DNA from 2 places in the Bacillus sp. KH172YL63 genome. Region 2 is predicted to be linked to the other one. Evidence: predicted binding sites of a transcription regulator. Region 2 holds the regulator's gene; the other holds the start of a gene.
The links. Region 2 encodes Rex, which represses fermentation and respiration genes when NADH is low (regulators of the CRP and FNR family bind a similar motif). Its sites were predicted from a motif close to TTGTGAAATATTTCACAA; they were not measured.
Positions count from the first base shown of each region.

Region 1: KH172YL63_RS06830 (cytochrome ubiquinol oxidase subunit I) is a predicted target of Rex. The motif match lies at 2,200-2,217, and genes of this name have one in related genera.

Region 1 covers NZ_AP022842.1:1,367,296-1,382,590, forward strand. Annotated here, with positions in the region: gene KH172YL63_RS06820 (ABC transporter ATP-binding protein) at 1-237, shown strand, start outside; gene KH172YL63_RS06825 (ABC transporter ATP-binding protein) at 257-2,080, shown strand; gene KH172YL63_RS06830 (cytochrome ubiquinol oxidase subunit I) at 2,335-3,681, shown strand; gene KH172YL63_RS06835 (cytochrome d ubiquinol oxidase subunit II) at 3,738-4,751, shown strand; gene KH172YL63_RS06840 (potassium channel family protein) at 4,849-5,505, shown strand; gene rnjA (ribonuclease J1) at 5,551-7,218, opposite strand; gene KH172YL63_RS06850 (DNA-dependent RNA polymerase subunit epsilon) at 7,222-7,428, opposite strand; gene KH172YL63_RS06855 (Cof-type HAD-IIB family hydrolase) at 8,287-9,057, shown strand; gene def (peptide deformylase) at 9,132-9,686, opposite strand; gene KH172YL63_RS06865 (YkyA family protein) at 10,001-10,660, shown strand; gene pdhA (pyruvate dehydrogenase (acetyl-transferring) E1 component subunit alpha) at 11,229-12,344, shown strand; gene KH172YL63_RS06875 (alpha-ketoacid dehydrogenase subunit beta) at 12,348-13,325, shown strand; gene KH172YL63_RS06880 (dihydrolipoamide acetyltransferase family protein) at 13,477-14,820, shown strand; gene lpdA (dihydrolipoyl dehydrogenase) at 14,825-15,295, shown strand, end outside.
Region 2 covers NZ_AP022842.1:257,771-273,065, forward strand. Annotated here, with positions in the region: gene KH172YL63_RS01395 (Tex family protein) at 1-558, shown strand, start outside; gene cmpA (cortex morphogenetic protein CmpA) at 706-819, opposite strand; gene KH172YL63_RS01405 (SprT family protein) at 966-1,439, shown strand; tRNA gene KH172YL63_RS01410 (tRNA-Asn) at 1,566-1,640, shown strand; tRNA gene KH172YL63_RS01415 (tRNA-Ser) at 1,648-1,738, shown strand; tRNA gene KH172YL63_RS01420 (tRNA-Glu) at 1,756-1,827, shown strand; tRNA gene KH172YL63_RS01425 (tRNA-Asp) at 1,916-1,992, shown strand; tRNA gene KH172YL63_RS01430 (tRNA-Gln) at 2,071-2,145, shown strand; tRNA gene KH172YL63_RS01435 (tRNA-Lys) at 2,151-2,226, shown strand; tRNA gene KH172YL63_RS01440 (tRNA-Leu) at 2,290-2,371, shown strand; tRNA gene KH172YL63_RS01445 (tRNA-Leu) at 2,446-2,531, shown strand; tRNA gene KH172YL63_RS01450 (tRNA-Arg) at 2,552-2,628, shown strand; tRNA gene KH172YL63_RS01455 (tRNA-Pro) at 2,682-2,758, shown strand; tRNA gene KH172YL63_RS01460 (tRNA-Gly) at 2,773-2,846, shown strand; rRNA gene KH172YL63_RS01465 (16S ribosomal RNA) at 2,940-4,490, shown strand; rRNA gene KH172YL63_RS01470 (23S ribosomal RNA) at 4,684-7,618, shown strand; rRNA gene rrf (5S ribosomal RNA) at 7,718-7,834, shown strand; tRNA gene KH172YL63_RS01480 (tRNA-Met) at 7,910-7,983, shown strand; tRNA gene KH172YL63_RS01485 (tRNA-Asp) at 8,063-8,139, shown strand; gene tsaE (tRNA (adenosine(37)-N6)-threonylcarbamoyltransferase complex ATPase subunit type 1 TsaE) at 8,307-8,762, shown strand; gene tsaB (tRNA (adenosine(37)-N6)-threonylcarbamoyltransferase complex dimerization subunit type 1 TsaB) at 8,759-9,454, shown strand; gene rimI (ribosomal protein S18-alanine N-acetyltransferase) at 9,478-9,915, shown strand; gene tsaD (tRNA (adenosine(37)-N6)-threonylcarbamoyltransferase complex transferase subunit TsaD) at 9,912-10,928, shown strand; gene KH172YL63_RS01510 (ABC-F family ATP-binding cassette domain-containing protein) at 11,360-13,303, opposite strand; gene KH172YL63_RS01515 (redox-sensing transcriptional repressor Rex) at 13,494-14,171, shown strand; gene KH172YL63_RS01520 (twin-arginine translocase TatA/TatE family subunit) at 14,226-14,396, shown strand; gene tatC (twin-arginine translocase subunit TatC) at 14,412-15,185, shown strand; gene KH172YL63_RS01530 (YdiK family protein) at 15,195-15,295, opposite strand, start outside.

The DNA.
Region 1 (15,295 bases), 1.1 Mb from region 2:
GATATGGAAACTGAATTCAGGATCCAACAAGACTTGAAAGAAGTCATGGCTGACCGGACAACGTTCATCATCGCCCACCGGATTTCCTCCCTGAAGCATGCAGACGAAATCATCGTGTTAGAAAACGGGAAAGTCGCGGAGCGGGGCGTTCATGAATTCCTGCTGAAAAATAACGGACCGTATCAGCGGATTTATGATATTCAATATAAAGATCAGAAAAATATCGTCCGAACATAAGGAAGGCAGGTGAAAGCATATGAGCAAAAAAACCAAAGTGAATAAAAGTGTTTTAAACAGGTTTCATTATTCTACAGATCAAGTGATCGACAAGCCGTTCAACTGGGAACAGCTATACAGGTTATTATCTTATTTAAAGCCTTATTCCAAAAGACTGCTACCATTGTCCATCATAACGGTTCTGATCACGACCGCCGTCCGATTGATCGTCCCGATCTTAATCGGGGTCTATACCCTGGATAAAGCGATCAGACAGAAGGATCAAACTTTGCTCTTTACACTGGTCGGGATCATCGCCGGCCTTTATCTCTTGAATTACGGGGCGAATGTGTTAAGAATCAGGTGGATGAATCAACTCGGTCAAGGAGTCATTTATGACTTGCGGAAGCATCTGTTCAGCCACGTTCAGTGGCTCTCACACCGCTTCTTTGATCAAAGGTCAGCAGGTTCCATCCTCGTCAGGATCATGAATGACATTAACTCCCTGCAGGAACTCTTTACAAATGGAGTCATCAATCTGTTGATGGATATCATTCTCCTGATTGGCATCATTGTGATCCTCTTTACGTTGAGTCCTGAATTGACGCTTGCAGTCATGGTCATCCTCCCGATCATGTTCTTTATCTCGACAAGTTTGCGGAAGAATATTCGGAGGTCGTGGCAAATGGTGCGCCTGAAGCAATCAAAGCTGAACTCTCACTTGAATGAAAGTATTCAAGGGATCCGGGTCACCCAGTCGTTCACCCAGGAGAAAGAAAATATGGCGTTTTTTGACGGAGTGAACACCGAGAACTTCGACAGCTGGAGAACAGCAACGAAGAAAAATGCCATGTTCCGCCCGATGGTAGAACTGACCAATGCCATCGGGACAGCCGTCCTCATCTGGTACGGTGCCCACCTTATACAGGGCGGCTCACTTGAGCTCGGTGAATTTGTTTCCTTTGCTTTCTATCTGGGGATGTTCTGGGAGCCGATATCGAGACTCGGCCAAGTGTACAATCAGCTTTTGATTGGAATGGCTTCATCGGAGCGCATCTTTGAATTCCTTGATGAACAGCCGATTGTGAACGAAAAAGCGGATGCAGTGAACTTGAAAGACATCAAGGGGCACATTCACTTTGAACAGGTGGAATTCTCTTATGATGATAAACGAAAAGCGCTGCAAAATATCTCACTTGAAATGAAAGCGGGTCAGACCGTCGCATTGGTAGGCCATACAGGCTCCGGCAAGACGACGATTGCCAACCTCATCAGCCGTTTTTATGATCCCACCGGAGGCGTCGTGAGAATTGACGGAGTCAATCTGAGGGATACAGCCGTCTCGAGCCTCAGAAGCCAAATCAGCATCGTGCTGCAGGATACATTCATCTTCTCTGGCACCATCATGGATAATATCCGGTTCGGACGCCCCGGTGCATCAGACGAAGATGTCATGAAGGCGGCAGAAGCGATCGGTGCCCATGAATTCATTCAAAAGCTGTCCAACGGCTATGATACTGAAGTGGAAGAGCGTGGGAATGTCCTGTCAGTCGGTGAAAGGCAGTTATTATCTTTTGCCCGTGCACTCCTCGCAAATCCCCGCATCATCATTCTGGATGAAGCGACGGCGTCCATCGACACAGAAACGGAAGTGAAGATTCAAAGCGCCCTGAAGAAACTGCTGAGCGGGCGTACAGCGATCATCATCGCCCATCGCCTATCGACCATCAGGGAGTCTGATAACATTTTTGTACTGGAAAATGGAAGAATCAAAGAATCTGGAAATCATGGAGAGCTGATGGAGAAGCAGGGAGATTATTATGAGCTGGTGAAATCACAGTTTAAGATGCTAGAAGCGATGTAGAGGATTAAGAGCCCCAAGTTAGTTAGGGGGCTCTTTTTTTGTTTGGAGCAGCTGTTATAGAGAAGTAGGGTGAGAAACCTTTATAAAAAACCTTTCATTACACTACCAGTCAAAAAACATTGTGAAAATCGTCACAAAATATTCATGTTCAACACTTCACAAACTAGAGTGCAGGTTTTATAATGGTCAATAAGTGATAAACAAGAGGTAAGAATGACTTTATGAAAATGTATCCATGAGTGGGGGAATATAGAATGGAATTAGATAGTGTGATTTTGAGTCGGATGCTCACATCGACGACTCTTGCCTTTCATATTATATTTGCGACGATCGGGGTAGGGGTGCCGATCATGATTTCAATAGCAGAGTTCATGGGGATCAAGCGGAACGACGCCCATTACTTGCTGCTCGCTAGAAGATGGGCGAGGGGCTTTACGATTACAGTCGCCGTGGGTGTCGTGACGGGTACGGCGATCGGACTGCAGCTTTCCATGTTATGGCCGTCATTCATGCAGGTAGCAGGACAGGTGATTGCCCTGCCGCTGTTCATGGAAACCTTTGCGTTTTTCTTTGAAGCGATCTTTTTAGGCATTTACCTGTATACGTGGGACAGGTTTAAGAATAAGTGGATTCACTGGCTCCTGACGATTCCCGTGATGATCGGATCTTCAGCTTCGGCACTGTTCATCACGATGGTGAATGCTTTCATGAATACGCCCCAAGGATTTGAGCTCGAGGCAGGAAAAGCGATTAACATCGACCCGATTGCAGCGATGTTAAACCCTGCCACACCGACGAAAGTCTTCCACGTATTAACGACAGCGTACCTGACATCGGCACTTGTTTTGGCAGCCATCACCGCATTTGCGATTCTTCGTAAAAAAGGCGGGGAATACCATAAGAAAGCATTGCGGTTATCCATGGTTTCTGCGTTGATCTTTGCCCTTGCAACCGCATTTGCAGGTGACCTGTCAGCGAAGTTCCTAGCTGAATATCAGCCTGAAAAGCTTGCAGCAGCCGAGTGGCATTTTGAAACCGAAGAGAGAGCTGATTTGATCGTATTTGGAACGCTTGATGAGAACAATGAAGTCCATCATGAAATCAGGTTACCTGGATTTCTGAGTTTCCTGGCAGGAAGTTCATTTGATACAGAGGTAACCGGTTTGAATGAATTTCCTGAAGACGAACGACCGCCACTATGGGTCCACTACATGTTTGATCTGATGGTTTCCATCGGTTTTTACAGTATATTCATTGCAGGGACGTTCATCCTCTTCTGGAAATGGAAAAAGCGAAATGAATGGAATACACCATTATTATGGGGGATCGTCGCGAGCGGTCCGCTGGCGATGCTTGCCATCGAGTTCGGTTGGATTTATGCAGAAGTCGGCAGGCAGCCATGGATCCTGCGAGGATATATGAAAGTGGCAGATGCAGCGACAAAGGCCGATGGCGTCGGTTTGACGTTTGCATTATTTGTCGGGCTTTATATCCTTCTTGGTATTCTGTGCGTTGTTGTATTGATTAAAATGTTCAAGAACAAGCCTGCAGAGGCAGAGCTTGAACAACGTTTTCCCGACATAAACAGTAAAACAGATTGATTGTATCCCTAACAGAGGGAATGGAAGATGCAGGTTGTAAAGAGGGAGGAATGGGTATGAGCTTAGAGGTTCTGGGCATTACCGTGTTGTGGATATTTCTATATGGCTATCTGATCGTCGCTTCGATTGATTTCGGAGCGGGGTTCTTCGCCTTTTATGGAAGAATGAAAGGAAAGGAGCATACGCTGAATGTGTTGATCAGCCGATATCTGTCACCCGTTTGGGAAGTGACCAATGTGTTTTTTGTGTTTTTCTTTGTGGGTTTGGTAGGTTTCTTTCCTGATACTGCTTATTATTATGGGACCGCATTATTGCTGCCGGGGAGTATCGCGATCATCCTGCTTGCGATCAGGGGGAGTTTTTATGCTTTCGGTAATTACGGTTCCAAGGATAATATTGTCTATTTGTTTTTATACGGTGCGACAGGGTTATTGATCCCGGCGTCACTATCGACCGCATTGACAATCTCCGAGGGAGGATTCCTCGAGGAGCAAGGGGATAGAGTGGTCTTCCTTGCGAAGGAACTGTTTACCAGTCCTTATTCATGGAGCGTTGTGGCCTTGTCGATCGTCTCGGTGCTATTCATCAGTGCTACCTTCTTGACGTATTATGCCAATCGGGCCGGAGATTTGGATTCAAGGGAAATTCTAAGACGGTTTTCATTGTTCTGGAGTCCTCCGACGATTCTTGCGAGCTTAGTCGTTTTTGTCTCTTTAAGGGAACATAATCCTGAACATTTCACAAGTGCCCTTGACATTTGGTGGATGTTTGGTTTATCGCTTCTATGTTTTTTCGGGGCATCACTTCTCATCTATCGGAGGAAACGTTTCGGGATGGCGTTTATCCTGGTCATGCTGCAATTCTTCTTTGCATTCTTTGGCTATGGCGCTTCCCACCTTCCTTATATACTAAAACCGTTCATTACGATCGGGGGCAGCGTGACGAACCCGACGATGGGTGTAGCGCTCGTAATCGTGTTCATCGCAGGTCTCCTGCTGTTGATCCCATCCCTGTATCTATTGATGAGGCTGTTTTTATTTGATGCGGACTATGTGAAAGGGAGAAAGTGAGCGAGGAGCTATTTTCGCAGATTGAAAAGGAGAAATGTCATTTTCTCCTTTTTTTTGTGCTAAAATATATTGTATACATAGTACGGGGGGATAAATGGTGAAAAAAGAATTTGTAGTCATAGGGTTAGGAAGATTCGGGGGAAGCATCGTCCGTTCTCTGACAGATCAAGGGATGGAAGTGATGGCCATCGATCAGGATGAAGACAAGGTGAATGAGTTTTCATCCATCGCATCCCATGCGGTAGTGGCTGATTCAACGGATGAATCGGTGTTGAAAAGCCTCGGCATCCGTAATTTTGATCATGTGATTGTCGCAATCGGGGATGATATCCAGGCGAGTATTCTCACGACACTGATGTTGAAGGAAATCGGTGTGAAGAAGATTACGGTAAAAGCTCAGAACGATTATCATGAAAAGGTTCTCCGAAAAATCGGTGCGAACCAGGTTGTTCATCCGGAACGGGATATGGGGAGAAGGATTGCCCATAATATAGTCTCCAATAACGTATTGGATTATCTTGAGCTTTCTGATGAGCACTCGATTGTGGAGATCGTGGCTAACGATCATTTGAGTGGGAATTCACTGATCGATTTAGATATCCGTGCACAATTCGGGATCAACATCGTTGCCATTAAAAGGGACAAGGATATTATTGTTTCACCACAGGCAGATGAGCAGATCCGTGAAGGAGACATCCTGATCGTGATCGGAGCTGATACGGATATCAACCGTTTTGAGAAAAAGGTATTATAATACAGAAGAAGAGGCTGACCCAAATGGGTCAGCCTCTTTTTGTTATCAAACTTCCATGATGATTGGAAGAATCATCGGACGACGTTTTGTTTTCTCATATAAGAATGGCGCCAATGTATCGGTAATCTCATTTTTGATTTCCGACCATTGTGACGTTCTTCTTTCAAGAACTTTGTTCAAGTGCTTGGAAATGAGTGTTTGAGCTTCATTAATCAAGTCACCTGATTCACGCATGTATACGAATCCTCTTGAAATGAGGTCTGGACCGGAAGCGATTTTGAAGTCCTTCATGTCGATGCTCACAACGACAATCACCAAACCTTCTTCAGACAGGATGCGGCGGTCACGAAGGACGATATTTCCGATATCCCCGATTCCGCTTCCATCGATATACACATTTCCGGACGGGATCTTCCCTGCCACCTGGGCAGAATCATTGCTTAATGCAAGTACTTCCCCATTGTCCATGATGAAGCAGTTTCCTTCCTGCACGCCACAATCGACACCAAGCTGAGCATGCATCTTCTGCATACGGAATTCACCGTGGATCGGCATGAAGAATGTAGGATTCATCAGGCGAAGCATTAACTTCATTTCCTGCTGACCACCATGACCTGATGTATGGATATCACTTAAAGGCCCATGGATGACCTCAGCGCCTGCACGATATAATAAGTTGATCGTACGGTTTACGCTGATTGTGTTGCCAGGGATTGGTGAAGATGAGAATACAACCGTGTCACCAGGCTGGATTTGAATCTGACGGTGTGTACCGTTTGCGATCCGGGATAATGCAGCCATTGGCTCACCTTGTGAACCGGTACAAAGGATTGCCACTTCATTCGCTGGTAGGCGATTGATTTGATTGTGCTCGATGAAGGTGTCCTTCGGAGCATTGATATATCCCAGTTCCTGACCGATTGTAATAGCAGCTTCCATACTTCTTCCGAATACAGCGACCTTTCTGTTGTGGAACACAGCTGCTTCTACAACCTGCTGAAGACGGTGGATATTCGAAGCGAATGTAGCGAAAATGACACGTCCGTCTACTTTACGGAAGATATCATTGATGCTTTCACCAACTTTTCGTTCAGACATTGTGAAGTTTGGCACTTCTGCATTCGTGCTGTCAGATAGAAGGCAAAGAACGCCTTCCTTACCGATTTCAGCCATCTTGGTTAAGTTCGCAGGTTCACCAACAGGCGTGAAATCAAATTTAAAGTCACCTGTATGCACAACATTACCAGGTGGTGTCTTCACGACGATTCCATAAGAATCTGGAATACTGTGAGTTGTTCTGAAGAAGGTGACAGATGTTTTGCGGAATTTAACCACATCATCCTCCTGGATGACATTCAGTTTTGCATTGCGCAATAAACCGTGCTCTTCCAGTTTGTTCTTGATCAGACCAAGGGCAAGCTTGCCGCCGTAGATAGGGATATTCAACTCGCGAAGTAAATAAGGAATTCCTCCGATATGGTCTTCGTGTCCGTGTGTAACGAAAAGACCCTTGATTTTATCCGCATTTTTCACCAGGTAGGTGTAGTCTGGGATAACGTAATCAATACCGAGTAATTCATCTTCCGGGAATTTGATTCCTGCATCGATCAGGATAATCTCATCTTGGAATTGTACGCCGTATGTGTTTTTACCGATTTCACCTAAACCGCCAAGGGCAAATACCGCGGTTTGGTCATTCTTTACAAATTTCATCGTTTACTGCTCCAACCCGAAAGAATGGTGGTTTTGTTCATACTCTAAAAAAGCGCCCTCTAGCTTTTGTACGAATTCGATGTTATACGGTTTGTCTTTTAATTTAAGGCGTACGTCACGTTCAGAATCTGCTTCCATGTAAAGCGATTGAGTGCATTCGCGAACAGGCACTTCGGCTTTACTTTCTTGATAAAATACTTTAAAAATCATTTTTCTCTCTCCTTATCCGTTTTCAAAAAATCTAACTTTCTTCTATGATAAAAAAGTTATCAACTACATAACATAAGCGGCGCCCAAGACCCGCAAGGATCAAGCTCTGCAAAAAAAGAGGGATGTTCCATGTCGGCGGGTGCTTGACGCTGGAGCTCGGGATCAGGGAGTCTTACCCCCTGATCGCTTCTTGAGATCGGAACATTCACATGTTCATCTGTTGCCCATTTACGCCCTGTGTTAAAAAAACGATTGACCGATGAATCATTTTCTTAACACAGAGAGGGTTTTTACCCTGAATGATAGCCTTTCATTTAAATAGGATGGAATCACTTACTTTATGTATGATACCAAGTATAAAGGATTCTTTCACTTAAATAAAGTTTTTGAATAATCTTCACGAAATCATGACAAAGATAGAAGAGGGACCAAGGCCCTTGGAGACATAAAGCTTACAGGCGGCATCAGTCCCTTATTCATTGCATGAATGTATGTGAATAGCGGGCTGTGGTAATTGTTTAGGCGTGTGTCACCTCAGGATCGAAGGAATTACGCGATCGTTTTTCTTTTAAGCAATTCTTTCCACTGTTTTAAAAGCTTTTTTCTCAGCTTTTTTAACATGGTGGATCACTCCTTATCAATAGTTTACCGAGATTTTCCTATGAAGTAAAGGAACAAAAATGGGCACGTCTCTGTTGTCTTACTTATATTGTACGGAATTTTTCGAATCTCTTACATGGTTAAGTTTGGTAAATCCCGTTGTAGACGTCTCATCATTGACATTTTTTTCGTAAAGGATTACCTTAATCAACGTGTAAAAGAGAAATGAAATCGAACTGTATGAAAAGGAGAAGGTTTATGTCTAAAATAGTTTTCTTCGATATAGATGGCACGCTGCTTGACCATGATAAACAGCTGCCTGATTCAACCAAGGAAGCGATTCAAACGCTTCAATCAAACGGTACGTATGTGGCGATAGCAACCGGAAGGGCGCCATTTATGTATGAGAGTTTAAGAGAAGAGCTCGGAATCGAATCGTTTGTATCATTCAATGGTCAATACGTCGTTTTCGAGAACGAAGTCATCTATACCAATCCGCTGAAATTCGAGACGCTGGAGGAAATATTGGAAGATACCCATGCAAATGCGCATCCGGTCGTTCATTTGAATCATGAAACGATGAAATCGAATGAGAAACATCATCAATATATCGAGGAAAGTATGAACAGCCTGAAGTTTCCTCACCCAGGATACGCGCCTGATTTCTATAAAGGAAGGGATATTTACCAATCGTTGCTATTCTGCACGGAGGAAGAAGAGAACTTCTATCGTGAGAAATACAATGATTTTACATTCATCCGATGGCACCAGTACTCAATGGATATCCTTCCAAGAGGAGGATCGAAGGCAGAGGGGATCAAGAAGATGATCGCAAAGCTTGGGTTTGACATGGAGGATGTGTATGCATTCGGGGACGGGCTGAATGATATTGAGATGATTCAGTCAGTTGGTACCGGAGTCGCGATGGGCAATGCTGTCCAGGAAGTGCAGAATCATGCAGATATGATCACAAGGCATGTGGATGACGATGGCATTCACCACGGATTGAAAGAACTTGGATTAATATAAACGTAAAATCCGAACGGCTACTCCTGAATGGGGATAGCCGTTCGGATTTTTTTATGGGTTTAAATTGTAAGGAGCTATCTTTCGATGGCTGTGGCATCAGGGATCGGTTGGAATGGATTGTCCTTGTTAATATGATCATAGAACATGATGCCATTCAAGTGGTCGATCTCGTGCTGGAAAACGATCGCCGGCAAACCTTTTAATCGGAGTTTCACTTCATTTCCATCTATATCCCATCCGCGCACTGTCACCCTGGCGTAGCGTGGGACAAACCCTGGGACGCTTCTATCGACTGATAGACAGCCTTCACCTGAAGTTAAGTACGCTTTCTCGACCGAATGACTGATGATCTTCGGGTTGAATAATGCATAACTGTACAGCTTGCCAGTGCTGTCTGTCACATTGACTGCCAGCATCCGTTTGGAAATGTTGATCTGCGGGGCAGCGAGTCCGATTCCGGGTCTGAGACCGTATTTACTTGCTGTTTCAGGATTTTGACTGTTAATGACGTATTCCAATAAACGTTTCAGCGTTTCCTGATCTTCCGGTGTGGGCGGGATCGGGACCTCTGAAGCGACCATTGTCAATGTGGGATGGCCTTCTCGTATGATGTCTTTCATTGTGATCATTTCATTTCCTCCTCGAGTACAATAGAAACAAGAGTAAAGAGCACAGAGCCATAAAAAGACGGTCTGTTTTTCCTTCTCTACTTTTTACGTAATGATAAACTATTATGTATGATCATAGTTTATCATTATCAAGGGAAAAAGTTAATGAATGAGAATTGATATAAACAGGAATACTCATCAGCAAGCAGACATAATGATGAATATGGGAAGAATGGTTCAATCGACATATTTTTCCACAGTTGTAAATCCCTATTGTCAAAAGATGTAGACATAGATATAGTAGAAGATGGTAAATAGTTAAGGGGGATCTAGTTGTGTCGAAATTTCGTTTTGCTTTCATGTTAGGAGCGGCTATTTTTGTGCTGATGGGGTGCGTAGGTGGTTCGACACCCGAGGAGAATTTGTACAACGTTCTTGAAGAGACAGTATCAAAAGAGAATCAATTTGTGAAAGTGCAAAAGCCTCTTCAAGAGTTAGAAGAAAAGGAAAAAGAGATTTATACGAAAATCATGGATCTCGGAATGAAAGAGTTTGACCAGATAGAGAAGCTTTCCGACGAAGCGCTTGAGAACATCGAAGAGAGAAAAGAATATATCGATAAAGAGCGTGCATCCATGAAAGAGTCTAAGGAAGAGTTTGCCAAAGCAGACGAATTCGTCGATGAATTAGAAAAAGAAGAACTGAAAAAAGAAGCCAAACAGCTGAAAAAGACGATGGAAGAACGTTATCAGCTTCATGAAAAATTGACATCTTCTTATCTTGAGGCCCTGTCCCTGGATAAAGAACTTTATCATATGTTTAAAAAGAAAGATCTAACCATGGAAGAACTTGAAAAACAAATACAATCCATCAACGACCAGTATGAAAAAATCAAACAATACAATGATGGATATAATAAGAAAACAGAAGAATTCAATAAACAAAAACAGGCATTCTATTCAGAAGCTGAGCTTGATATGAAAACATCAGAATAAAAACCATAAAAAGAAGCATCGAGACCCGGTGTCCTTAATTGAAAAAGAACCCGTTCGTATCCCATACGAGCGGGTTCTTTTTGTGTCTTTCCTGAACAAATGTTTTAGTAGACAGAAAAAGAGGGAAGTGGTTTTGTGAACACCCTTCCCGGATCACAGATTGATCAACAAGACAATGGACGTCCTTACTCTATAACAGAGGAAGTAGGTTGTTTGTTTATATATAACAGGTTGATATGTGGTAGTGGTACAGTTTTTTCAACAGAGAAATGTAGCTTGCAAAATTTATGTAAAGAAACATGAATTTATAATACTTTGCCGTTGACTTCCTGAAATTTAATATTGTAAACTAATAAAGGTATTTATGAATTGTATTAGTTAATGTGAAAATATGACTAATACAGATAAGCTCGAATATAATTTCGGGTTTTCTTTCTTGGTATTTGTGGAAAACTACTATTAGTGTGTGTCTGCAAGTATTGTGGTAGGACATACTGAATTTGGGCAATCTAAACTTTGTATGTAAAAAAACCAAAATAAATGTATAAAGAAAGGATAGGTGACTTCGATGGCTTCTAAATCCAAGAAGGCACAATTCGATGCAGTAAAGACGCTCGAACAAATTGAAGACAAGTTTGAAATGTTTCAAATCTTGAACGAAGAGGGCGAAGTTGTAAACGAAGACGCTATGCCGGAGATCTCTGATGAGGATCTACAGGAATTAATGCGTCGTATGGTTTACACTCGTATTCTTGATCAACGCTCAATCTCACTTAACCGTCAAGGACGTTTAGGTTTCTATGCACCAACAGCTGGACAGGAGGCATCTCAGATTGCTTCTCATTTCGCATTGGAGAAAGAAGACTGGATCCTACCAGGTTACCGTGATGTTCCACAAATCATCTGGCACGGTCTTCCGCTTGCAAAAGCATTCTTATTCTCACGCGGACACTTCCAAGGAAACCAGGCTCCTGAAGGTGTGAATGTATTATCACCACAAATCATCATCGGTGCTCAATACATCCAAACTGCAGGTGTGGCACTTGGACTTAAGAAACGCGGTAAGAAAGCTGTTGCCATCACTTATACAGGGGACGGCGGATCTTCACAAGGTGATTTCTATGAAGGAATCAACTTTGCAGGTTCATACGCTGCTCCAGCGATTTTTGTTGTTCAAAACAACCAATTTGCGATTTCAACACCACGTGACAAGCAAACGGCTGGCCGCACAATTGCACAAAAAGCAGTTGCTGCAGGTATCCCGGGAATCCTTGTTGACGGTATGGATCCATTGGCAGTATATTCTGCAACATTGGAAGCACGTAAACGCGCAGTCAACGGTGAAGGTCCATCTCTGATCGAGACTCTTTGCTACCGATATGGTCCACATACAATGGCTGGGGATGACCCGACACGCTACCGTACTTCTGAAATGGATACTGAATGGGAAAAGAAAGATCCATTGGTACGTTTCCGTAAGTTCCTTGAAGCGAAAGGATTATGGAGTGAAGAAAAAGAAAACGAAGTAATCGAAGAAGCGAAAGAAGATATCAAAAAAGCGATCAAGGAAGCAGATTCAGCTCCGAAACAAAAGGTGACTGACTTCATCAACAATATGTTTGAAGAACTTCCTTACAACCTAAAAGAGCAATTAGAAATCTACACAGAAAAGGAGTCGAAATAAGCCATGGCGCAAATGACAATGATTCAAGCAATCACTGATGCACTGCGCACAGAACTACGCAACAACGAAGACGTATTAGTTTTTGGTGAAGACGTAGGTCTTAACGGTGGTGTATTCCGTGCAACGGAAGGACTTCAAAAAGAATTCGGTGAAGACCGTGTATTCGATACGCCACTAGCAGAATCAGGAATCGGTGGTTTAGCACTCGGTTTAGCATTAGAAGGGTACCGTCCAGTACCTGAAATCCAATTCTTCGGTTTCGTATATGAAGTAATGGATTCAATCTCTGGTCAAATGGCGCGTATGCGTTACCGTTCAGGCGGCACGTATACTTCACCTGTCACAATTCGTTCCCCATTCGGTGGTGGAGTACATACTCCTGAACTACATGCGGACAGCCTTGAAGGTTTGATGGCACAGCAACCTGGTCTTAAAGTTGTCATCCCATCAACTCCTTATGACGCAAAAGGACTATTAATTTCATCCATCCGTGATAATGACCCTGTCATTTTCCTGGAGCACATGAAATTATACCGTTCATTCCGTCAAGAGGTTCCTGAAGAGGAGTATACAATCGAAATCGGTAAAGCTGATGTAAAACGTGAAGGTACAGACCTTTCTATCATCACTTACGGTGCAATGGTACACGAATCATTAAAAGCTGCTGAAGAGCTTGAAAAAGAAGGTCACTCAGTAGAAGTAATTGATTTACGTACGGTTAGCCCGCTTGACATCGATACAATCATGGCTTCTGTTGAGAAAACGAACCGTGCGATCGTCGTTCAAGAGGCTCAAAAACAAGCTGGTATCGCTGCAACTGTCGTTGCTGAAATCAATGACCGTGCGATCCTTAGCCTTGAAGCACCAGTACTTCGTGTAGCGGCTCCAGACACTGTGTTCTCTTTCTCTCAAGCAGAGCCAATCTGGTTACCGAACCACAAAGACGTTATTGAAACGGCTAAAAAAGTACTTAATTTCTAATGGGGGAGGGGCGGTATGCCCCTTTCATTTATAAAAAGAGAAACAGAAGGGCATTTCACCCTTCTCTTTTCCAATTATAGATATAAGTAATATATAGATATACAAACATTCATCTATTTCTAATCATTATTCAATACAGGAGGTCGAGTCCATGTCATTCGAATTCAAATTACCAGATATTGGTGAAGGTATTCATGAAGGTGAAATCGTCAAGTGGTTTGTGAAAGCTGGCGACAAAGTGGAAGAAGACGATGTACTATGTGAAGTGCAAAATGATAAAGCTGTTGTTGAAATCCCATCTCCGGTAGCGGGAACGGTTGAAGAAATTCTTGTTGATGAAGGTACTGTTGCAGTTGTTGGCGATACCCTAATCAGATTCGACGCACCTGGTTACGAAGATCTTCAGTTCAAAGGCGGAGACGAAGAAAAGAAAGAAGAAAAAGCTGAAGCAAAAGCTGAAGAAAAAACTGAAGGACAAGTTCAAGCAACAGCTGAACAAGGTCAAGATGTGAAGAAAGAAGCGACTCCGGAAGCGAAAAGCGCAGAAACTGAAGTTGATTCTTCCAAACGTGTGATCGCGATGCCTTCTGTTCGTAAATACGCGAGAGAAAATGGCGTTGAAATCCGTCAGGTATCAGGTTCCGGTAAAAACGGACGCGTAGTAAAAGAAGACATCGATGCATTCTTGAGCGGAGATGCGAAGCCTGCTGCAGCGAAAGAAGAAGTAAAAACAGAAGAAAAAGCACCTGCTGCTGAGACGAAAGCGGCTGCACCGAAAGCGCCTGAAGGTGAATTCCCTGAAACGCGTGAGAAAATGAGCGGAATGCGCAAAGCGATTGCAAAAGCAATGGTTAACTCTAAGCAAACAGCTCCTCACGTGACATTGATGGATGAAATCGACGTAACGAAACTTTGGGCTCACCGTAAGAAGTTCAAAGAAGTTGCAGCTGAAAAAGGTGTTAAATTAACATTCTTACCTTACATCGTGAAAGCATTGACCAGTGCACTTCGTGAATATCCAGCTCTTAACACATCAATTGATGATGCAACGAGCGAAATCGTGCACAAGCATTACTACAACATTGGTATCGCTGCCGATACTGAAAAAGGTCTTCTTGTACCAGTTGTGAAAAATGCAGACCGTAAGTCTATGTTCTCTATCTCTAATGAGATCAATGAACTTGCAGGAAAAGCACGTGACGGTAAACTTTCTGGTGATGAAATGAAAGGTGCATCATGCACGATCACAAATATCGGATCTGCAGGCGGCCAATGGTTCACGCCAGTCATCAATCACCCAGAGGTTGCGATTCTTGGAGTTGGACGCATTGCTGAAAAACCTGTGGTTAAAAATGGTGAAATTGTAGCGGCACCTGTGTTAGCATTATCATTGAGCTTCGATCACCGTATGATTGACGGAGCTACTGCTCAACATGCACTTAACCATATCAAGCGTTTGTTGAACGATCCAGAATTATTATTAATGGAGGCGTAATACAATGGTAGTAGGAGATTTCCCAATCGAAACAGATACAATCGTAGTCGGCTCAGGTCCCGGAGGATATGTGGCTGCAATCCGTGCAGCACAACTAGGGCAAAAAGTTACAATCATTGAAAAAGAAAACATGGGTGGAGTATGCCTGAACGTTGGTTGTATCCCATCTAAAGCACTTATCACTGCTGGTCACCGTTTCCATCAGGCACAACATTCTGATGACATGGGGATCGTAGCTGAAAACGTGAAAGTGAACTTCGATAAAGTTCAAGAGTGGAAAGCTGGCGTTGTTAAGAAATTAACCGGTGGTGTAGAAGGACTTCTTAAAGGAAACAAAGCTGAAATCGTTCGTGGTGAAGCTTACCTTGTAGATGAGAATACACTTCGAGTGATGGATGAAAACTCTGCTCAAACTTACAAGTTCAAGAACTTAATTCTTGCAACTGGTTCACGTCCGATTGAAATCCCAAGCTTC
Region 2 (15,295 bases):
CCGAGACTTGGGGCCAAAACGTACGAGCAGTGCATTGGCTTCTTAAGGATCATGGAAGGAAAAGAAGTGCTCGACCGTACAGCCATCCACCCGGATAACTATCAGGATGTAAAGCGTCTCCTTTCAAAAGTGGGGATGAGTGAGAAGGATATAGGGTCTGAAGAATTGAAGCATGCCCTGAGTCAATTGAATGTGGAAGATGTTTCAGGGGAATTGGAGATTGGTCAATTGACGTTGAAGGACATCATCGATGCATTGATCCGTCCTGGCCGGGATCCCCGGGATGAGTTCCCAAAACCGTTGCTCAAGAAAGATGTACTGAAACTTGAGGATCTAACCGAAGGAATGGAGCTGCAGGGAACCGTTCGCAACGTAGTGGACTTTGGTGCATTCATCGATATCGGGGTGAAGCAAGACGGACTTGTTCATATATCGAAACTGAAAAACGGTTACGTCAAGCACCCGTTGGATGTGGTATCGGTTGGTGACGTTGTTACCGTATGGGTGGACAGTGTAGATGCCCAAAAAGGAAGAGTCGGATTGACGATGGTTCAATAAATAATAAAGAGCTGACTTGGCGCAGGTTGCCTTGGTCGGCTCTTTTTAATGAGGGCTGCGGATTTGGCCGTGTAAAGCTGTGCGCAACCAATAAGGAAATCTATTGGGATCAAGCGCATTTTGTAGGAAGACCGGATGTGCCGGCCATTACGAACAATTCTTCTTTCTGTAAAAATACCAGCATTGGTTGAGCAGTTTGATCTGATAACGGTCTTTCTCAAGATAAGCCTTCCGCAATTGATTCACGAGCCATTTAGGCATGAGTAAACCTCCTTGTCACCCGGAAACCAGTCAAATTGAGTGAAGCGGCACTCCGCGGCGTAGTGTATCGTGTCTAAACAGTAAGGGTGATACTTAGTTTATGCTATAATAGGTTGTCATGTTCTAACGAAGAAAGAAGGATGATTATGACCAATGAAGAATTGCAGGTTTTAGTGGAAGAAATATCTGACCGATTCTTCCAACTGCCGTTCCAGCATAAAGCATATTTCAATCCCCGGTTAAGAACGACCGGAGGAAGGTATATGCTCGGAAGCCACAATATCGATATCAACCGGAAGTACCTGGTCGAGCATGGATTGGATGAGCTGATTGGGATCATCAAGCATGAGCTCGTTCATTATCATCTTCATCTTCAAGGGAAAGGGTACAAGCACGGGGACCAGGATTTCAAAGACCTGCTGAAAAAGGTGGGAGGTCCGAGATACTGCGCTTCACTGCCTGAAAGCACAAAGAGAAAGCGGATCCTTACCTATATATGTTCAAAGTGTCATCTGCAGTATGAAAGAAGAAGAAAGATCAATACTGGCAAATATGTGTGCGGACGCTGCAGGGGCAAGCTCTTGTTTAAGAAGGAAGAACTGATCGAATTTAGAGCATGAAGGATCCTGACCTGCAACAGCAGCCTTCAGTCTGAAAAAGTGACTGAAAGTGGTTGACAAGAAAGCGATGAGTCATTATAATCATAAGAGTCGATAAGACGAGTTAAGCGATGGAATACTTCACGTTCCGCAGTAGCTCAGTGGTAGAGCTATCGGCTGTTAACCGATCGGTCGCAAGTTCGAATCTTGCCTGCGGAGCCATTTTTATGGGGAAGTACTCAAGTGGCTGAAGAGGCGCCCCTGCTAAGGGTGTAGGTCGGGCAACCGGCGCGAGGGTTCAAATCCCTCCTTCTCCGCCATAAAATTTTTAGAACGTGGCCCGTTGGTCAAGCGGTTAAGACACCGCCCTTTCACGGCGGTAACACGGGTTCGAATCCCGTACGGGTCATACTTACTTCTTTATTGTCCTCCTGATCAACATTGTTGTTAAGACAGAGGCATGACCGGAGTACGTGTTTACATCAAAGATCATTTCTGGTCCGGTAGTTCAGTTGGTTAGAATGCCTGCCTGTCACGCAGGAGGTCGCGGGTTCGAGTCCCGTCCGGACCGCCAGATTTTTTTAAAAAAGTGATTGACTTATAAGAGTCGGACATGCTATTATATAAACCTCGTCACTTTTTGACAACTCATTGGGCTATAGCCAAGCGGTAAGGCATCGCACTTTGACTGCGACATGCGTTGGTTCGAATCCAGCTAGCCCAGCCATTTACGAGCCATTAGCTCAGTTGGTAGAGCATCTGACTTTTAATCAGAGGGTCGAAGGTTCGAGTCCTTCATGGCTCACCATTGATTTTGTTCAACAAAATCAATTCATATCATCTCCGCTTTGACGGAGGAAACACAGATCATGCGGGTGTGGCGGAATTGGCAGACGCACCAGACTTAGGATCTGGCGCCGCAAGGCGTGGGGGTTCAAGTCCCTTCACCCGCACTTTTAAAAAAGATTTAAAAAGTTATTGACATAAAACGTTATCCTCGATATAATATTGTTTGTCGCTTTAAAACGCGGTCGTGGCGGAATGGCAGACGCGCTAGGTTGAGGGCCTAGTGGGGGCGACCCCGTGGAGGTTCAAGTCCTCTCGGCCGCACCAAAAAGTTTCAAAGGAATATTGCGCCCGTAGCTCAATTGGATAGAGCGTTTGACTACGGATCAAAAGGTTAGGGGTTCGACTCCTCTCGGGCGCGCCATCTTGTTTCTACTAGCGAGTGTTACACGCAAGATCATACATATGCTTTTCTGACGGGAAGTAGCTCAGCTTGGTAGAGCACTTGGTTTGGGACCAAGGGGTCGCAGGTTCGAATCCTGTCTTCCCGACCATCACAATCTTATATGCGGGTGTAGTTTAGTGGTAAAACCTCAGCCTTCCAAGCTGATGATGAGGGTTCGATTCCCTTCACCCGCTCCAAACATTACCTTTAATTGAACCTTGAAAACTGAACAAAACAAGACAATACGTCAACGTTAATTCTAGATTTATTTTAAAGAGCTATTCAAACTTTTATCGGAGAGTTTGATCCTGGCTCAGGACGAACGCTGGCGGCGTGCCTAATACATGCAAGTCGAGCGGATTGATGGGAGCTTGCTCCCTGATATCAGCGGCGGACGGGTGAGTAACACGTGGGTAACCTGCCTGTAAGATCGGGATAACTCCGGGAAACCGGGGCTAATACCGGATAATTCATTCCCTCGCATGAGGGGGATGTTGAAAGGTGGCTTTTAGCTACCACTTACAGATGGACCCGCGGCGCATTAGCTAGTTGGTGAGGTAACGGCTCACCAAGGCGACGATGCGTAGCCGACCTGAGAGGGTGATCGGCCACACTGGGACTGAGACACGGCCCAGACTCCTACGGGAGGCAGCAGTAGGGAATCTTCCGCAATGGACGAAAGTCTGACGGAGCAACGCCGCGTGAGTGATGAAGGTTTTCGGATCGTAAAGCTCTGTTGTTAGGGAAGAACAAGTGCCGTTCAAATAGGGCGGCACCTTGACGGTACCTAACCAGAAAGCCACGGCTAACTACGTGCCAGCAGCCGCGGTAATACGTAGGTGGCAAGCGTTGTCCGGAATTATTGGGCGTAAAGCGCGCGCAGGTGGTTCCTTAAGTCTGATGTGAAAGCCCACGGCTCAACCGTGGAGGGTCATTGGAAACTGGGGAACTTGAGTGCAGAAGAGGAAAGTGGAATTCCAAGTGTAGCGGTGAAATGCGTAGATATTTGGAGGAACACCAGTGGCGAAGGCGACTTTCTGGTCTGTAACTGACACTGAGGCGCGAAAGCGTGGGGAGCAAACAGGATTAGATACCCTGGTAGTCCACGCCGTAAACGATGAGTGCTAAGTGTTAGGGGTTTCCGCCCCTTAGTGCTGCAGCTAACGCATTAAGCACTCCGCCTGGGGAGTACGGTCGCAAGACTGAAACTCAAAGGAATTGACGGGGGCCCGCACAAGCGGTGGAGCATGTGGTTTAATTCGAAGCAACGCGAAGAACCTTACCAGGTCTTGACATCCTCTGACAACCCTAGAGATAGGGCTTTCCCCTTCGGGGGACAGAGTGACAGGTGGTGCATGGTTGTCGTCAGCTCGTGTCGTGAGATGTTGGGTTAAGTCCCGCAACGAGCGCAACCCTTGATCTTAGTTGCCAGCATTCAGTTGGGCACTCTAGGATGACTGCCGGTGACAAACCGGAGGAAGGTGGGGATGACGTCAAATCATCATGCCCCCTTATGACCTGGGCTACACACGTGCTACAATGGACGGTACAAAGGGCTGCAAGACCGCGAGGTTTAGCCAATCCCATAAAACCGTTCTCAGTTCGGATTGCAGGCTGCAACTCGCCTGCATGAAGCTGGAATCGCTAGTAATCGCGGATCAGCATGCCGCGGTGAATACGTTCCGGGCCTTGTACACACCGCCCGTCACACCACGAGAGTTTGTAACACCCGAAGTCGGTGAGGTAACCTTTGGAGCCAGCCGCCTAAGGTGGGACAGATGATTGGGGTGAAGTCGTAACAAGGTAGCCGTATCGGAAGGTGCGGCTGGATCACCTCCTTTCTAAGGAAGATTTACTAAAACGTTTGACAGTCGAAGTTTTGTTCAGTTTTGATGGTTTAATTATCATCAAAACTTTTTGTCTCTTCTGAGACAGAAATTTGTTCTTTGAAAACTAGATAAAGATAAATTGATAGTCAAGAAAATTACCGAGTATCGCCATTTTAGGTTTTAAACCTTATGTAACAACCAATTCGGTTAAGTTATGAAGGGCGCACGGTGGATGCCTTGGCACTAGGAGCCGACGAAGGACGGGACTAACACCGATATGCTTTGGGGAGCTGTAAGTGAGCTTTGATCCAGAGATTTCCGAATGGGGGAACCCATTGTTCGTAATGGAACAATATCCATATTTGAATACATAGAGTATGGAAGGCAGACCCAGGGAACTGAAACATCTAAGTACCTGGAGGAAGAGAAAGCAATTGCGATTCCCTGAGTAGCGGCGAGCGAAACGGGATGTAGCCCAAACCAAGAGGCTTGCCTCTTGGGGTTGTAGGACACTCTATACGGAGTTACAAAGGAATGAAGTAGACGAAGAAGTCTGGAAAGGCTCGTCAAAGAAGGTAACAACCCTGTAGTTGAAACTTCATTCTCTCTTGAGTGGATCCTGAGTACGGCGGAACACGTGAAATTCCGTCGGAATCTGGGAGGACCATCTCCCAAGGCTAAATACTACCTAGTGACCGATAGTGAACCAGTACCGTGAGGGAAAGGTGAAAAGCACCCCGGAAGGGGGAGTGAAATAGAACCTGAAACCGTGTGCCTACAAGTAGTCAGAGCCCGTTAACGGGTGATGGCGTGCCTTTTGTAGAATGAACCGGCGAGTTACGATCCCATGCAAGGTTAAGTTGATAAGACGGAGCCGCAGCGAAAGCGAGTCTGAATAGGGCGAATTTTAGTATGTGGTCGTAGACCCGAAACCAGGTGATCTACCCATGTCCAGGATGAAGTTCAGGTAACACTGAATGGAGGTCCGAACCCACGCACGTTGAAAAGTGCGGGGATGAGGGTAGCGGAGAAATTCCAATCGAACTTGGAGATAGCTGGTTCTCTCCGAAATAGCTTTAGGGCTAGCCTCATGTGTAAGAGTCTTGGAGGTAGAGCACTGTTTGGACTAGGGGCCCTCATCGGGTTACCGAATTCAGACAAACTCCGAATGCCAAAGACTTATCCATGGGAGTCAGACTGCGAGTGATAAGATCCGTAGTCGAAAGGGAAACAGCCCAGACCACCAGCTAAGGTCCCAAAGTATACGTTAAGTGGAAAAGGATGTGGAGTTGCTTAGACAACCAGGATGTTGGCTTAGAAGCAGCCACCATTTAAAGAGTGCGTAATAGCTCACTGGTCGAGTGACTCTGCGCCGAAAATGTACCGGGGCTAAACGTATCACCGAAGCTGTGGATTGACACCTTTAGGTGTCAGTGGTAGGAGAGCGTTCTAAGGACTGCGAAGCTAGACCGTAAGGACTGGTGGAGTGCTTAGAAGTGAGAATGCCGGTATGAGTAGCGAAAGATGGGTGAGAATCCCATCCACCGAATGCCTAAGGTTTCCTGAGGAAGGCTCGTCCGCTCAGGGTTAGTCAGGACCTAAGTCGAGGCCGATAGGCGTAGACGATGGACAACAGGTTGATATTCCTGTACCACCTCTTTTCCGTTTGAGCAATGGGGGGACGCAGGAGGATAGGGTAAGCGCACTGCTGGATATGTGCGTCTAAGCAGTTAGGCTGATGATGAGGCAAATCCCGTCATCGTGAAGGCTGAGCTGTGATAGCGAGCGAATTATAGTAGCGAAGTTCCTGATTCCACACTGCCAAGAAAAGCCTCTAGCGAGGGAAAAAGGTGCCTGTACCGCAAACCGACACAGGTAGGCGAGGAGAGAATCCTAAGGTGAGCGAGAGAACTCTCGTTAAGGAACTCGGCAAAATGACCCCGTAACTTCGGGAGAAGGGGTGCTCTGGTAGGGTGCAAGCCCGAGAGAGCCGCAGTGAATAGGCCCAGGCGACTGTTTAGCAAAAACACAGGTCTCTGCGAAGCCGTAAGGCGAAGTATAGGGGCTGACGCCTGCCCGGTGCTGGAAGGTTAAGAGGAGTGCTTAGCGCAAGCGAAGGTGCGAATCGAAGCCCCAGTAAACGGCGGCCGTAACTATAACGGTCCTAAGGTAGCGAAATTCCTTGTCGGGTAAGTTCCGACCCGCACGAAAGGCGTAACGATCTGGGCACTGTCTCAACGAGAGACTCGGTGAAATTATAGTACCTGTGAAGATGCAGGTTACCCGCGACAGGACGGAAAGACCCCGTGGAGCTTTACTGTAGCCTGATATTGAATTTTGGTACAGCTTGTACAGGATAGGTAGGAGCCTTGGAAACCGGAGCGCCAGCTTCGGTGGAGGCATCGGTGGGATACTACCCTGGCTGTATTGAAATTCTAACCCGCGCCCCTTATCGGGGTGGGAGACAGTGTCAGGTGGAGCAGTTTGACTGGGGCGGTCGCCTCCTAAAGAGTAACGGAGGCGCCCAAAGGTTCCCCTCAGAATGGTTGGAAATCATTCGCAGAGTGTAAAGGCACAAGGGAGCTTGACTGCGAGACCTACAAGTCGAGCAGGGACGAAAGTCGGGCTTAGTGATCCGGTGGTTCCGCATGGAAGGGCCATCGCTCAACGGATAAAAGCTACCCCGGGGATAACAGGCTTATCTCCCCCAAGAGTCCACATCGACGGGGAGGTTTGGCACCTCGATGTCGGCTCATCGCATCCTGGGGCTGTAGTCGGTCCCAAGGGTTGGGCTGTTCGCCCATTAAAGCGGTACGCGAGCTGGGTTCAGAACGTCGTGAGACAGTTCGGTCCCTATCCGTCGTGGGCGCAGGAAATTTGAGAGGAGCTGTCCTTAGTACGAGAGGACCGGGATGGACGCACCGCTGGTGTACCAGTTGTCTTGCCAAAGGCATCGCTGGGTAGCTATGTGCGGAAGGGATAAGTGCTGAAAGCATCTAAGCATGAAGCCCCCTCGAGATGAGATTTCCCATCACGTAAGTGAGTAAGATCCCTAGAAGATGACTAGGTAGATAGGTCAGAGATGGAAGCATGGCGACATGTGGAGTTGACTGATACTAATCGATCGAGGACTTAACCACAAAGAGTCATATTTATATGAACAATCGGCTGATATTCGGCTTTCTTGACATCAATTCTTTATCTAGTTTTGAAGGAACAAACCTTCAATTTAATATTCGTCTGGTGATTATGGCGAAGAGGTCACACCCGTTCCCATGCCGAACACGGAAGTTAAGCTCTTCAGCGCCGATGGTAGTTGGGGGATCTCCCCCTGTGAGAGTAGGACGTCGCCAGGCGAAATATTTTTTTATGAAGTCACTATCTTTATACTTCAACATATAGTAGTATGGAGAGTGTGATACTTATATCGACGCGGGGTGGAGCAGTTCGGTAGCTCGTCGGGCTCATAACCCGAAGGTCGCAGGTTCAAATCCTGTCCCCGCAATACCATTTTTGACTCAGGATATCCTAATCCTAAATGAGTCACGCATGGATAGTTATTTTTGCTAGAGCAAAAAAACTCTGGTCCGGTAGTTCAGTTGGTTAGAATGCCTGCCTGTCACGCAGGAGGTCGCGGGTTCGAGTCCCGTCCGGACCGCCAGATTTGTTTATTCAAACGAAACGTTGTTTCGTTTTTTTTATTGTCTATTTATCATATCCTTTACTCACATACCCGAAAAGGGGTAAACTACATATATACATTCTCCCTTAGGGTAACAAACGATCCTAAGGGTTTTTTATACCTACAAGACGATTGAGGAGATAAACATGAATCAGTTTGAAATCATAACCGAGAGTCCAGATGAGACAGGTGTGTTTGCAGAGCGATTGGGATCACTCCTGAAGCCTGGGGCGGTGTTGACGTTAAAAGGTGACCTTGGGGCAGGAAAGACGACGTTTACCAAGGGTTTGGCGAAAGGTCTAGGCGTGACGAGGACTGTCAACAGCCCGACTTTCACGATTATTAAAGAATACCGGGGGCGTTTGCCTCTATACCATATGGATGTGTACCGGTTGGATGATTCCTTTGAAGATCTGGGATTTGATGAGTATTTTGAAGGTGAAGGTGTGACCGTTGTTGAGTGGGCTCACTTGATTCAAGATCAGTTACCGGAAGAGTTATTAAGCATATCGATTTACCGTGAAGGGGATTCAACGAGACGCATCGTGTTGAAGCCTGTGGGAGAGAGATATAGCGAATTGTGTAAGGAGATTGTGGCATGACGATTTTATCCATCGATACTTCCAATTATCCTTTAGGGGTGGCCCTTGTCGGAGAGGATAAGGTGATTGGCGAGTATATTACCTATATGAAGAAGAACCATTCTGTACGGGCGATGCCTGCGATTGAGCAGCTGCTGAAGGATTGTGAGATCAAGGCGACAGAACTGACGAAGATCGTCGTAGCCAACGGCCCAGGCTCCTACACCGGTGTGCGGATTGGTGTGACACTGGCAAAGACGCTTGCATGGTCACTGAACATCCCGCTCATCCCCGTGTCCAGTCTTGCGACGCTCGCTTCGTCGGGCCGATACTTTCCAGGCTATATCGTTCCATTGTTCGATGCGAGACGTGGACAGGTCTATACGGGACTGTATGAGTACCAGGGGGATCGACTGGCATGCGTTGAAGAGGATCGGAATATCCTGCTGGAAGACTGGGTGAGGAAGTTAAAGGATTACGATAAAGATATATTATTTGTGGGTAATGATGTAAGCATCCACGAGTCTGTGATTAAAGAAGTAATGGGAGACCAAGCTAAGCTTGCCCCGTTTGTCAGTCATAATCCCCGGCCTTCCGAGCTTGCCTATATCGGGAGCCAGATGGAAGAGATGTCTGCACACGACGTTCTTCCGAATTATATCCGGATGGCAGAAGCAGAAGTAAAATGGCTTGAATCCCAAAGAAAATCCTAAAGGAAATGAAGGATTGTTACGCGATGGACATACGATTTATGACAGTTGACGATTTAGATGCTGTGATGGCAATTGAAAATCAATCTTTTAGCATCCCTTGGAGCCGGGACGCATTCTTGAATGAAATCGAGCAGAATCACTTATCCACATATCTTGTTGCAGAGGAAGATGAACGGGTCGTCGGCTACTGTGGCGTCTGGCTTGTTGTGGATGAGGGTCATATCACAAATGTCGCTGTCCTGCCGGATTACCGGGGACGGGGAGTGGGTGAGGCGCTCATGAGAAAGCTTATGGATGTTGCAGGTGAGTGTGGGGCTCGTACGATGACGTTGGAAGTCAGGGTCACAAATGGTGCAGCCCAGCATTTGTATCGCAAACTGGGATTTCAGGATGGTGGAATCAGAAAGCGTTATTATTCGGATAACCAAGAAGATGCTTTAGTAATGTGGGTGAATTTATGAAAAAAGATACATTTGTGTTGGGAATAGAGACAAGCTGTGATGAAACGGCTGTCGCTATTATAAAGAACGGAACCGAGATAGTGACGAATATCGTTTCTTCTCAAATCGAAAGTCATAAACGCTTTGGTGGGGTCGTGCCGGAAATAGCGTCCCGTCACCATGTGGAACAGGTGACCTTTGTGCTCGAGGAAGCACTTGAGCAGGCCGGGATGACGATGGAGGAAATCGATTGTGTGGCCGTGACGGAAGGTCCCGGGCTGGTCGGGGCGCTGTTGATCGGCGTCAATGCTGCAAAGGCACTGGCATTTGCCCATAACAAGCCACTCGTCGGCGTCCATCACATTGCCGGACATATATACGCCAACCGGTTAGTGGAAGAAATGAAGTTCCCACTTCTCTCATTGGTCGTATCAGGTGGTCACACCGAGCTGGTCCTCATGAAGGAGCACGGCTCGTTTCAAGTCATCGGGGAAACCCGGGACGATGCTGCCGGAGAAGCCTATGATAAAGTGGCCAGAACATTGAACCTGCCTTATCCGGGTGGACCGCATATCGACCGTCTTGCACACGAAGGTGAGCCTGTCATTGATCTGCCCCGGGCATGGCTAGAAGAGGGGTCTTATGATTTCAGCTTCAGCGGCTTGAAGTCAGCAGTTATTAACACTCTCCACAATGCGAAGCAAAAGGGACAGACCATCCATCCACAGGATCTGGCTGCGAGCTTCCAGGCCAGTGTGATCGATGTGTTGGTGACGAAAACGGTCAAGGCAGTGAAGGAATATGGTGTGGAACAAGTATTATTAGCTGGGGGCGTTGCGGCGAATAAAGGACTGCGGGCTGCTTTGCAGGAAGCGTTTCATGATGTCGACGCAGCATTGATCATCCCGCCATTGTCCTTATGTACCGATAATGCTGCGATGATTGCCGCTGCCGGTACGGTCCTTTATGAACAAGGAAAACGTGGAAACATGGATATGAACGCAAATCCAGGACTTGATATCGAAAATTTCTAGTGAAAGAAGCTTAAACGTGAAGAGCGTTTAAGCTTTTTTTATTGACTGTTATGTTGTATACATCGCTGTTTAAAACAGGTCCCTATTTTCATCAATCTTTACATTAATTCCGGAATACCCTCCAAATGAAAAAGCTTACATGTTGATAGGCTGTGAATAACAAGGGGAGAGGTCAATTGATCGGTGCGAACATATGTTTTTATCAACAGTCTGTGGATAAAATGTGCACAACTTATTGAAAGATGTGTACATGATGTGAAAAATCTTTATATTTTTGATTGGGAATGAGGATGATTTCTGTGGATAAATACATGTTTCGTTGTGGATTATGTGGAAAAACTGTGTGAATAACGTTTTATCAGGATTTTGAATGTGGATAACAATGTGGAATAAGAAAGGACTGGAGTGATCGTTATCCCCAGTCCTGTGGATTATTGTTCTTCTTGTAAAAGTTCTTCAAGTTCCGTCCATTCTTCCAATAATTCATCAAGCTCTTCTTTCGCTTTGGTGAGGGAGTCGTTCAATTCCTGGACCTTTTCATGGTCTTGGAATATCTCCGGGTCACAGAGGAGCTCTTCTTTTTCCTGAATGTCTGTTTCAAGTGTTTCCATCTGGCCTTCGATTTCTTCCACCCGTCGTCTTCGTTGACGTTCGAGCTTCTTCGCTTCTTTATCGATCTTATGCGATTGCTTTTGTGTCGTCACTGACTGGCTGGTCTGTACCCCTTGCTCGCTGCGTTCGAGTGCCTCAAGCTCTTCCTGCTGCTGCAGTTTTTCAAGATAGTAGTCATAATCGCCAAGATAAGAGGTTGAGCCCATTTTGGACAGTTCGACCACTTTCGTTGCGATGCGATTGATGAAGTACCGGTCATGGGAAACGAAGAGGATCGTTCCCGGATAATCGATCAGGGCGTTTTCCAATACTTCTTTGCTGTCCAGGTCCAGGTGGTTCGTCGGCTCATCAAGGATGAGGACATTTCCCCGTTCCATCATGAGCTTGGACAGGGCAAGGCGGGCCTTTTCCCCTCCGCTCAATGTGGAGACAGGTTTCAGGACGTCTTCACCGGAGAAAAGGAAGTTACCGAGCACGGTGCGGATCTCTTTTTCCATTTTCATCGGGTATTCGTCCCATAGTTCATTCAATACGGTCTTGTTGGAAGACAGTTCAGCCTGTTCCTGGTCATAGTAACTGATGGATACGTTGGAACCGAATTTAAATTCCCCGCCAAGCGGTTTGAGTTTATTCACCAGCGTCTTCAACAAAGTCGATTTACCGATTCCGTTCGGGCCGACGAGGGCGATGCTGTCACCCTTTTTCACAGAGAAGTCGATGTGGGATGAAATCTGTTCATCGTGGTAACCGATGGTGAGGTCCTGCACGTGAAGGACGTCGTTCCCGCTTTGGCGGTCGATTTGGAAGGCGAAGTTTGCAGACTTCTCGTCGCCGAGCGGCCTGTCCATCATGTCCATCCGTTCGAGCTTCTTCCGGCGGCTTTGTGCCATCTTGGTCGTGGAGGCACGGGCGATATTCCGCTGGATGAAGTCTTCGAGTTTCGCGACTTCCTGCTGCTGCCGTTCGAACATCTTCAGGTCCTTTTCATAGTCTTCTGCTTTCTGTTCCAAGTATTTGCTGTAGTTCCCGTGGTATTTCTTACTCCGGTTCCGGGAGATTTCATATACCTGATTGACGACGCTGTCCAGGAAGTAGCGATCGTGGGAAACGATCAGGACGGCGCCTTCGTAGCTTTGAAGATAGGTTTCAAGCCACGATAGGGTTTCGATATCCAGATGGTTCGTCGGCTCATCGAGGATGAGGATATCCGGCTTCGTCAATAGAAGCTTACCGAGGGCGAGACGGGTCTTCTGTCCACCGCTCAATGTGGAGATCTTTGTATCATAATCGAAATCGGCGAAGTTCAATCCGTGGAGCACCGAGCGGATATCGGCTTCATACTGGTAGCCGCCCGAGTCCTTGAAGCGGACCTGAAGCTCGTCATATTCCTTCAACACCCGCTGATAGATGTCTTCCTGCTCGTAAACGGAAGGGTCGGCCATCTGTTTCTCAAGATGTCTCAGCTGTTTCTCCTGCTTCTGCAGCTCTTCGAAAACGGTCAGCATCTCTGCCCAAATTGAAAGATCTGATTCCAGGCCGGTATTTTGTGCAAGGTAACCGATCGTCACCCCTTTAGGTTTCGTGATTTCTCCCGAATCGTAAGAGAGGTGGCCTGCAATGATTTTCAGAAGGGTCGACTTTCCTGCACCGTTCCGTCCGACGAGGGCAACCCGATCTCTTGTCTGTATTTCAAGCTTAATATTTGATAGGATATTATCTGCACCAAAGTTTTTTGATAGTTGATTCACTTGTAGTAGAATCATGACGTTTCACCTCTATTTCATAGTGCTAGTGTACCGTATTTGAAAGGTGAACGGCAATAACTCGACTGTTAATCTTCATACACTTAGGATAAAATATAGTGTATGATGGGTAATGGAATGTATAAATTCTGTACGCTTATTATTTTGGAAGCGGTATCAGAGGTTTTGAATAGATGTGGGGGAATACATTATGAATCAGGATACAACGAAAATTCCACAGGCAACGGCCAAGCGGCTTCCGCTTTACTATCGTTTTATTAAAAATCTGTACTCGTCCGGAAAGCAACGGGTTTCCTCGAAGGAATTGAGTGAAGCGGTGAAGGTGGATTCTGCCACGATCCGGAGGGACTTCTCGTATTTCGGTGCCCTTGGAAAGAAAGGATACGGCTATAACGTCAATTACCTTCTGTCCTTCTTCCGAAAAACGCTTGATCAGGATGCCCTGACGAAAGTGGTATTGATCGGTGTGGGGAATCTCGGTACAGCGTTTCTTCATTATAACTTCATCAAGAATAATAATACGAAGATCGAGATGGCGTTTGAAGTGGATGAAGAAAAGGTCGGGACCCAGATCGGGGATGTACCGGTCTTTCACCTTGATGATTTAGAAGAGAAGCTTGTTGGGCATGATATTGAAGTGGCAATCCTGACGGTTCCGGCGTCTTCTGCTCAAAATATCACAGACCGGTTGGTGTCTTCGAATATCAAGGGGATCCTAAATTTCACTCCTGCGAGGTTGACGGTACCGGACCATATCAGGGTCCATCATATCGACCTGGCGGTGGAGCTTCAGTCTCTTGTTTACTTCTTGAAACACTATTCAGAAGATGACACTGAAATGTCACAAGATGGAATGATAACTGAATAGTAAATCTTTCAAATTTACGTTATGATAGAATGAATAAAGAGGAGGTGTCTCATTATGTTAGGTGCAGGTAGTATCGTACTTATAACAGTCGTTGCCCTATTAATTTTCGGACCGAAGAAATTGCCGGAACTTGGGAAGGCTGCCGGTAATACTTTACGGGAATTCAAAAATGCAACAAAGGGCTTAGCAGATGATGAGGACGATAACAGCAAAAAAGCTAAGTAGGGTAGGATGAACGCCATGAGTCAAAGCCAAAGAGACATGACAGTCTATGAACATATAGGAGAATTGCAGAAACGGCTCATGTTTGTAGTCGTTTTCTTCTTGTTAGCGGTCATCGTGAGTTTCTTTCTCGCAGAGCCGCTGATTCGATATTTGCAACACGCCGATGAAGCGAAAGAGTTGACGATGAACGCCTTTCGGATCACTGACCCTCTCAAAATCTATATGGAAATGATCATGTTCATTGCGATCATCTTGACATCACCCGTCATACTATTCCAGGTGTGGTCATTTGTAAGTCCAGGCTTATATGAGAGAGAGCGGAAGGTGACACTCAGTTACATACCGATTTCCCTTTTGCTGTTCCTCGGTGGTTTGTCATTTTCATATTTTATTTTGTTTCCATACGTTGTGAAGTTCATGATGGGGTTATCGACCAACCTGAATATCCAGCAAGTGATTGGAATTAATGAATACTTTCATTTCTTGTTTCAGATTACCATCCCGTTCGGTTTCCTGTTTCAGCTGCCGGTCATCATGTTATTCCTCACTCGTTTGGGGATCGTGACGCCGATGCTGCTGGGGCAGATGAGGAAGGTGGCTTACTTCGTTCTGCTGGTCGTTGCGGCCTTCATCACACCGCCAGATATCGTCTCCCACTTAATGGTGACGGTTCCTTTACTGCTTCTATATGAAATCAGTATATGGATATCCAAGATCGGGTACAAAAAGGTGTTGGAAGCTGAGCAAAAGCTGGAAATGGAACGATTCGAAGATATAAAAAAGGATTGATCTCAGTGATCAATCCTTTTTTTTGTTTATCTGCTTTTTAATCTTAACATGCAGCATGATCATCCGCAGGCCGGAACCAAAGTCCAGGGTTGCCAGGAAGATGAGCATGT